2 regions of the Pseudonocardia sp. EC080619-01 genome follow, and region 1 is predicted to be linked to the other one. Evidence: riboswitches for the same ligand, from Rfam matches in the RefSeq annotation. Region 1 holds a riboswitch; the other holds the start of a gene.
The links. A riboswitch is a leader RNA that binds a small molecule or an ion and turns the genes downstream of it on or off. The one in region 1 is predicted to bind cobalamin.
Positions count from the first base shown of each region.

Region 2: linked by a shared signal. The riboswitch ahead of AD017_RS22505 (hypothetical protein) and the one ahead of metE (5-methyltetrahydropteroyltriglutamate--homocysteine S-methyltransferase) in region 1 are both predicted to bind cobalamin.

Region 1 covers NZ_CP012184.1:3,372,493-3,377,008, reverse strand. Annotated here, with positions in the region: gene AD017_RS15885 (ABC transporter substrate-binding protein) at 1-88, opposite strand, end outside; gene metE (5-methyltetrahydropteroyltriglutamate--homocysteine S-methyltransferase) at 290-2,593, opposite strand; cobalamin riboswitch at 2,779-2,920, opposite strand; gene mdo (NDMA-dependent methanol dehydrogenase) at 3,220-4,512, shown strand.
Region 2 covers NZ_CP012184.1:4,793,953-4,798,468, reverse strand. Annotated here, with positions in the region: gene AD017_RS22515 (4'-phosphopantetheinyl transferase superfamily protein) at 1-201, shown strand, start outside; gene AD017_RS22510 (DNA polymerase IV) at 198-1,754, shown strand; gene AD017_RS22505 (hypothetical protein) at 1,762-2,151, opposite strand; cobalamin riboswitch at 2,187-2,374, opposite strand; gene AD017_RS22500 (chloride channel protein) at 2,377-4,017, opposite strand; gene AD017_RS22495 (MarR family winged helix-turn-helix transcriptional regulator) at 4,014-4,516, opposite strand, start outside.

The DNA.
Region 1 (4,516 bases):
CGGTACCGCCGCCGCAGCCGGCGAGGAGCAGGGCGGTCGCGGTGGCCAGTGCGGCCAGGGCGTACCGGCCACGTCGTCGTGCGATCACGACATACAGCTACATCTGACGAACTGTTCAGACAAGATGGACGTGAGCAACAGCTCTGATCACGGATCCGGAAGTCTTGCGGCCGGATCCGGCCGCGCAGCTTCCCGATCCGTGATCACCATCCCGGTCAGGGATGGAGATGCCCCCGCGGCGCCGGACGGGACGGCCGGTACCGGCCGGCGCCACGGGAGCGCACCGGCGTCAGCCGGTGGTCGGTACCCCGCCGGAGCGGACCCGGCGGGCGGCCGCGACCAGGTTGGTCAGGGCGGCGACGGTCTCGGGCTCACCGCGCGTCTTGAGCCCGCAGTCCGGGTTGGCCCACAGCCGCTCGGCACCGATGTGGTGCAGCGCCGCGGTGAGCTGCCCGGCGAGCTCGTCGGCGTCCGGGACCTCGGGCGAGTGGACGTCGTAGACGCCCGGGCCGAGCCCGCGCGGCACCCCGGGTCCGAGGTCACCGAGGACCTCCATCCGGGACCGGGCCGCCTCGACCGTGGTGACGTCGGCGTCCAGGCCGTCGATGGCCCCGACGACCTCGCCGAACTCGGAGTAGCAGAGGTGCGTGTGGATCTGCGTGGTGTCCGCGACCCCGCCGACGGACATCCGGAACGAGTCCACCGCCCAGTCCAGATAGGACTGCCGGTCGCGCTCGTGCAGCGGCAGCAGCTCGCGCAGCGCGGGCTCGTCGACCTGGATGATCCGGATCCCGGCCGCCTCGAGGTCGACGACCTCGTCGCGCAGCGCCAGCCCGACCTGCCGGGCGGTGTCGCCGAGCGGCTGGTCGTCGCGGACGAACGACCAGGCCAGGATGGTGACGGGCCCGGTCAGCATGCCCTTCACGTACCGGTCCGACAGCGACTGCGCGTAGGTCGCCCAGCCGACGGTGATCGGCTCCGCGCGGGAGACGTCCGAGTGCAGGATCGGCGGCCGCACGCAGCGCGAGCCGTAGGACTGCACCCAGCCGAGCTCGGTCGTGGCGAACCCGTCGAGGTTCTCGGCGAAGTACTGGACCATGTCGTTGCGCTCGGGCTCACCGTGCACGAGCACGTCCAGGCCGATGTCCTCCTGGAGCCGCACCACGCGCTCGATCTCCCGGCGCATCCGCCCGGTGTACTCGTCGTCGGTGATGTCGCCGCGCCGGTGCGCGGCGCGGTCCTTGCGGATCTCCGCGGTCTGCGGGAACGACCCGATCGTCGTCGTCGGCACGTCGGGCAGGCCGAGCGCCTCGCGCTGCGCCTTGGCCCGCACGTCACCCGCGGGCCGCCGGTAGTGGTCGGCGCCCAGCTCGGCGAGCCGGCTGCGCACGCCCTCGTCGCGCCGGGACGCCGCGGCCACCCGCTCCCGGGTGGCCTTCGCGGCGTCGAACGCGTCGGCCACCGCGGCCCGCCCCTCGTGCAGCGCGCGGCCGAGCAGCACGACCTCGTCGACCTTCTGGCGGGCGAAGGCCAGCATGTCGACGACGTCGGCGGGCAGCGCGGTCTCCGCCTCCAGGTCGTACGGGACGTGCAGCAGCGAGCACGAGGTCGAGACCTCCACCCGCCCCGCGACGCCGGTCAGCCGGGTCGCGTCGGACAGCGCGGCGTCGAGGTCGGTGCGCCAGACGTTGCGGCCGTCGACGACGCCGGCCAGCACCCGCTTGCCGCCCAGCCCCTCGACCGAGTCGATCCCGTCGAGGTCCGCCCGGCCCGCGACGAGGTCCAGCGCGAGCCCCTCGATGGCGGTGGACGCGAGCACCGGCAGTGCCCGGCCGAGCTCGCCGAAGTACGACGCGACCAGGATCTTCGGCCGGCGCGGCGCCGACGCGAGCCGGTCGTAGGCCTTCCGCAGTGCCGCGACCTCGGGGTCGGTGCGGTCGGCGGCGAAGGCCGGCTCGTCGAGCTGGACCCACTCGGCACCGGCGTCGGCGAGCTCGGCGAGCAGGTCCCGGTAGACCTCGACCAGCGGGCCGAGCAGGTCCAGCGGCCGGAAGTCCTCCGGCGATCCCTCGGCAGGCTTGGACAGCAGCAGGAAGGTCACCGGCCCGACCAGCACCGGGCGGGTCAGGACGTCGGAGCGCAGCGCCTCCCGGAACTCGTCGAGCGCCTTGCGGCTCCCCGGGGCCAGTCGCGTCGACGGCCCGATCTCGGGGACGAGGTAGTGGTAGTTCGTGTCGAACCACTTGGTCATCTCGCAGGCCGGGGCGCCGGTGCGGCCGCGGGCCATCGCGAACAGCCGCTCCAGCGGATCCTCGATGCCGGCGAACCGTTCCGGCACGGCCCCGACGGCGAGCGCGGTGTCGAGCACGTGGTCGTAGAACGAGAACGTGTTGCCCGGGACCTGCCCCAGGCCGGCGTCGCGCAATCCGGTCCAGGTGTCCCGTCGCAGTCCGCCTGCCACGTCGTGCAGCGCCGAAGCGCCGGACCTCCCGGCCCAGAACGCCTCGGTCGCGCGCTTGAGCTCCCGGTACGGCCCGATCCGGGGGTATCCCAGAACGGTGCTTGCGGTGCCCGATTCGGACGAAGTCGTCACGGCCCTCTCTCCTCGCGAGCGCGGTGGGGGTGACCCGGGCCTCGCGGGAGGGCGACGTCACGACCGGGACGGCTCGGCCGTCCACACCGGACCCTGTCCGGCGGGCACGGCGATGCCCGGTCGTCCGCTCGGCCCTCCCTCGGGACCACGGATCGCGTGCACCGGCCGGCACACGCACCGTCGGCAGGTCTTCGGACTCGCGGGCGTCGTGCACGGGTGCACGTCCTACTGGCCGTCGCTTCCCGGGATCGCTCCCAGTGCTCATGACGGCGGTCGTTCCCACTCACCGCTGCGGGGCAGTCCCGGAGTCGCACCGGGTTCCCTCTTGCCTCGCCCGCCCGGCCCCTCCCGGGACCGCGCCGGCGAACCGTCGGCGGGACCGACCATAGATCAGGGATCCGGACGGGGCCAGGCCAGGCATTGCCGGACGATGCTTGTTGCCATACAGTGGCAACACGTTCGCCCGCTCCCACCCGAGCCCCAGGGCGACCTATCCCTGCCCCCTCCGTTCGGAGGGGCGTCCTGCCCGGACGCCCGACGGGTAATCGCGATCACCCCTGTGCTCACGGCCACAGCCCCCCTAGCGTGCGGAATCGACCCATCCGCCTGCCTCAGAAAGGGCTGACATGCAGGTAGACGAGCTGCTCAAGCCGTTCCCCATCAAGGAGTTCCACCCGTTCCCGCGGGCACTCATGGGTCCCGGCTCCCACGAGCTGATCGGGCCGGAAGCGCTCAAGCTGGGCTTCAAGAAGACCCTGGTCATGACGTCGGGCCTGCGCGGCACCGACATCGTCCACAAGATCGTCGAGTCGATGAAGTACCACGGCCTCGAGGTCGTCGTGTACGACAAGGTCGAGTCGAACCCCAAGGACTACAACTCGATGGATGCCGTCGCGTTGTACCAGGAGAACAACTGCGACTCGTTCGTCTCCATCGGCGGCGGGTCCTCGCACGACGCCTGCAAGGGCGCCCGCATCTCGGTCGCCCACGACGGCCGCAACGTCAACGAGTTCGAGGGCTTCAACAAGTCCGAGAACCCGGCCAACCCGCCGCACATCGCGGTCTCCACCACGGCCGGCACCGGCTCGGAGACCTCGTGGGCGTACGTGATCACCGACACCACGACCGACCCGGACAACCCGCACAAGTACGTGGCGTTCGACGACGCGTCGGTCACCACCCTCGCGATCGACGACCCGGTGCTCTACTACGACTGCCCGGTCGACTACACCGCGCAGTGCGGCTTCGACGTGCTCGCGCACGCCTCCGAGCCCTACGTGTCGCGGCTGAACTTCCAGCCGTCGCTGGGCAACGCGCTGCACGCGATCAAGCTGACCTCGCAGAACCTGCGGGCGGCCGTGTGGAACGGGCAGGACCTTCCCGGCCGCGAGGGCATGATGTACGCGCAGTACATCGCGGCCCAGGCGTTCAACTCGGGCGGCCTCGGCATCATCCACTCGATCTCGCACGCGGTGTCGGCGTTCTACGACACCCACCACGGCCTGAACAACGCGATCGCGCTCCCCCGCGTGTGGGCGTTCAACATGCCGGTCGCCTACGAGCGCTTCGCGGACATCGCGGAGGCCATGGGCATCGACACCCGCGGCATGACCAAGCCCCAGGCCGCCGACGCCGCGCTGGCCGCCTCGATCCGGCTGCTGCGCGACGTGGGCATCCCGGAGAAGTTCGCCGACGTCAAGCAGGACACCTACTCGAAGAACCGGCTGGGCCAGGGCCCGACCAAGTTCTACGAGAACTCGCCGACCATCGTCGGTGACGCGGCGGACGTCGACCGGATCACCAACCACGTCCTGGGTGACGCCTGCACCCCGGGCAACCCCAAGGAGTGCACCTTCGAGACCGTCCGCCCGGTCGTCGACCACTCCATCAACGGCGACCTGGACGACCTCCTGACCTGATCGT
Region 2 (4,516 bases), 1.4 Mb from region 1:
ATCACGCTGTCCGCGCCGGACGCCGACGCCCGCGTCCTCGACTGGCCGGATGCGGGCGGGCCGTGGTGGGTCGCCGACGTCGCCACCCCGCACCCCGACCACCCCGGCGCGGTCGCCGGTGCCGGGCACGCCGCGCCCCGGATCGACGTCGCCGACGGCGACGCGGTCCTGTCGGTGGTCCGGGGCACCATGGGGCGGTGACGACACCGGACGGGAGGAGCCCGGGCGCCCCGCGGACCGCGTCCGCCCGATGGGTGCTGCACCTCGACATGGACGCGTTCTTCGCCTCCGTCGAGCAGCTCACCCGGCCGACGCTCGCCGACCGGCCGGTGCTGGTCGGCGGGGCCGGTCCGCGCGGCGTCGTCGCCGGGGCGAGCTACCAGGCGCGGGTGTTCGGGGCGCGCTCGGCGATGCCGATGGGCCAGGCCCGGCGCCGCTGCCCGCACGCGACCGTGCTGCCGCCCCGGTTCGCGCTGTACAAGGCGATCTCCGACCAGGTGATGGGGGTGCTCGCGGAGTTCTCCCCGGTGCTGGAACCGGTGTCGGTGGACGAGGCGTTCATCGAACCGCCGGTGCTGGCCGGGGCGGATCCGGCGGCGGTCGACGAGTTCTGCACCCGGCTGCGCGCGGCGGTGCGGGAGCGGACCGGGCTGCCGGCGTCGGTCGGGGCCGGGTCCGGCAAGCAGATCGCGAAGATCGCCTCCGAGCTGGCGAAGCCGGACGGGCTGCGGGTGATCGCCCACGCCGAGCAGGAGACCGTGCTCGCCGCACTGCCGGTGCGGTCGTTGTGGGGCATCGGACCCGTCTCCGGTGAGGCGCTGCGGAAGATCGGGATCGAGACGATCGGCCAGCTCGCCGCCATGGACGGGCGCGAGGTCGCCGGGGTGCTCGGCACCGCGATGGGCACCGAGCTGCACCGGCTCGCCCGCGGGATCGACGACCGCCCGGTCGCGCCGCGCGGCGCGGCCAAGCAGATCTCCGCGGAGACCACGTTCGACACCGACCTCACCGCGATGACGGCGGTGCACGACGCCGTCGCGTCGATCTGCGTCGCGGTGCACCGGCGGCTGGTCGCCGACGGGCGCGCCGCGCGCACCGTCACCGTCAAGGCGCGGACCGGGGACTTCACGACCCACACCCGGTCGGAGACGACCCCGTTCCCCAGCCGGGACCTCGCCACGCTGACCGCGGTGGCCCGCCGGCTGGCCGACACCGCGGTCGGCGAGGGCGGGGTCCGGCTGCTCGGGGTGTCGGTGTCCGGGTTCGGCGACGAGCCGCCGCTCGCGCTGTTCGAGGCGGTCCCGTCGGAGCAGGGCTGGCGGGCGGCGACGAGCAGCGACACCGCGGAGCCGGGCGGCACCGACGCCCCGGAGCCGGGCCCCGGTGGACCGGAGCGCGGCACCGGCGGAGCAGCGGCCGCGGAGCCCGGCGTCCCGGGCGGTACCGCGACGATCGCCGGCCACGCCGTCGTCACCACCGTGGCGGCGGCGGCCGACGAGCCGGCACCGCCGACGGTCGGCCCGGGCCCCACCCGTCCGGACCGGGTGCCCGACCCGGACCGGCCGTGGGCCGCGGGCGACGACGTCCACCATCCCGAGCACGGGCACGGCTGGGTCCAGGGAGCGGGGCACGGCCGCGTGACCGTCCGGTTCGAGACGGCGCTGACCGGCCCGGGCCGCACCCGAACCCTCGACGCGTCCGACCCCGTCCTGGCCCGCGCCGATCCGCTCAGCAGCTGGCAGGCACCCGCCTGAACCCCGGTCAGCCGATCAGCGGGCTCCGGTGCGGGGGCGCGACCCGGGTCCCGGCGGGGACGCGGACATCGAGGTCCGGGCAGCAGCGTTCGAGGCCGTCCAGCACGGCGCCGAGCGCGACGTCGGACCTCGGCTCCCCCGCCACGAGCAGCACCGCGGTGCCGGACGGGGCGGCGCCCGCCCAGGTGGTGAGGCGCGCCACCGCGTCGCGCGGGGACACCCCCTCGACCCGCCACGCCTCGGCGTAGAACAGCGCGACCGACTCGGGCCCGCGGGGGAACGTGAAGACGGTGTCCGCCTCGGCGAGCAGGTCGTCGGCCCCGGAACCGGCCGGGCCGGACCCGGCGTCGGGCTCGGTGCCGAGCACGACCAGGACCGGGCGCGCGTCGTCGCTCATCGCATGACCTCCTCGAGGGTCCTCGCCCTCACCAGTGGATCTCCTGCGACGACGGCCAGTCTCCTGGCTCGCGGATCGTCACGCGTCCCCGGCCTTCCCGCCCGTGGTGGGCCGTGACCGTGGGTGGGGACGCGCTCCCCGATGACAGTGGCGGGACCGCGCCGGACTCGCACCGGCTTCCTGCACCGTCGTCGTCACCGAGCCCATCACGCGGACGGGCGAGGGTCAACCACGGCCGGTGGAGCCCACACCCCGCAGATGATCGAGGACGTCGTGCTCGGCGAGCGTGCCCAGCAGCGGGCCGTGCGGTGTCTCCCGCACCGGGAGCCCGGCCCCGCGGTGCGCCGCGAGCAGGTCCAGGACGTCGTGCACCGGGGTGTCCGGGGTGAGCGGCCCACCGGCCCCCGGCTGCGGACGCCCGTCGGCCGGGGAGGCCCCGCCGTCGTCGGCGGGGTCGAGGGGACGCATCACCTCGCCGACCGTCACCCATCGCAACGCCTCGTCGGTGGGGGTGTCGGCGGCGAGGTCGATGCCGCGCCGGAGCAGCTTGAGCGTGTAGATGTCGTCCCGCGAGACCAGGTGCGAGAGCCCGGTGGCGAGCACGACGGCCGCCATCAGCGGCAGGATCAGGGCGTAGTCGCCGGTCAGCTCGAACACGATGAGCACCGCGGTGATCGGGGCGTGCGCGGCCCCGGCGAACACCGCCGCCATCCCGACCAGCCCGAACGCCCCGGGGTCGAGGTGCAGCGCGGGGAACGCGGCCGCGGCGGCGACCCCGAACGCGGTCCCGGCCGTCCCGCCGATGAACAGCGAGGGCGCGAACACGCCGCCGGACCCGCCGATCCCGATGGTCAGGCTCGCCGCGACGATCTTGCCGATCACCAGCAGGAGCAGGAACCCGAACACGTACCGGCCCTCGATCGCCCCCTCCAGCACCGGGTAGCCGACGCCGTACATCTGCGGCAGGGCCAGCAGCAACGCCCCCAGCAACAACCCTCCGACCGCGGGGCGCAGCCACTCCGGGCCGCGCCAGACCGCGTCGCACACGTCCTCGATCCGGTAGAGGATCCGCGCGAACGCCCAGCCGAGCAGCCCGGCGAGCAGCCCGAGCAGGGCGTAGAGCGGCAGCTGCGCGGCGCTGCCCAGCTCGAAGTGCGGCAGCGTGAGGATCGCGCGGTCCCCGGCGATCAGCTCGGCGGTGACGTTCGCGGTCACCGAGCTGATCACCAGCACACCGAAGGCCTCCGCGCCGAACGACCGGAGGATCAGCTCCAGCCCGAAGACGACACCGGAGATCGGCGCGTCGAACGTCGCGGAGATCCCGCCCGCCGCCCCGCAGGCGACCATCAGCACCAGCCGGGTCGACGGCACCCGCAGCCACTGCCCGATCGCCGAGCCGAGCGCGGACCCGATCTGCACGATCGGCCCCTCCCTGCCGACCGAGCCGCCGGTGCCGATGCAGATCCCGGACGCGAGCGCCTTCACCCCGGCCACCGTCGCCGGGATCCGGCCGCCGCGGCGCGCGACCGCGACCATCACCTCGGGGACGCCGTGCCCGCGGGCCTCCGGTGCGAACCGCTGGACCAGCGGCCCGTACACGAGCCCGCCGAGCACCGGCGCGACCAGCAGGAACCAGACCCCCAGCGCGGGCAGGTGCTCCGACGGGACGCGCCCTGCGCCGGAGTAGTCCTCCCGTCCGGTGACCAGCCAGGTCACACCGAGGATCAGCTCGTGGAACAGCACCGAGCCCACCCCGGCTCCGACGCCGATGATCACGGCGAGGCCGACCAGGCCGGGCCTGGTACCGACGAGCGCCCGGTGCAGCGCACGGAGGGCCGGGCGGGGGGCTGCGGCGACGGCGCTCACCGGGCTGCCCCGCCCTGGTCGTCCTGCTCGCCCACGGACAGCGGGGCGACGGCCCAGTCCGTCTCGGGCACCTCGCCCGCCGCGGCGGCGAACGTCCGCAGCGCGTCGCGCACGGCGGTCCGTTCCCCCGCAGGCAGCGTCGCGAGCAGCCGGTGCATCTCCGCACGACGGCGCCGGGTCACCTCCCGGACCAGGTCCCGGCCGGCGCCGCTGAGCGCGACGGCGACCTCCCGGCGGTCCGCACCGGTCCGGGTGCGCTCCGCCAGCCCGCGGGCCACCAGGCGGTCGCACATCCGGGTCGCGGTGGACGCCGACACCGCCAGCGCCACGGCCAGGTCCGCCGGGCGCCGGGTGCCGTGCTGGGCCAGGACGACCAGCGCCCGGTACTGGGGCACGGTCACGTCCTCGCCCGCGTGCTCACCGGCGGCGGCCAGGGACCGGGCCACCACCGAGAGCATCGCGCGGCTCGCGGTCATGACCGCGTCCACGACGTCGTCGA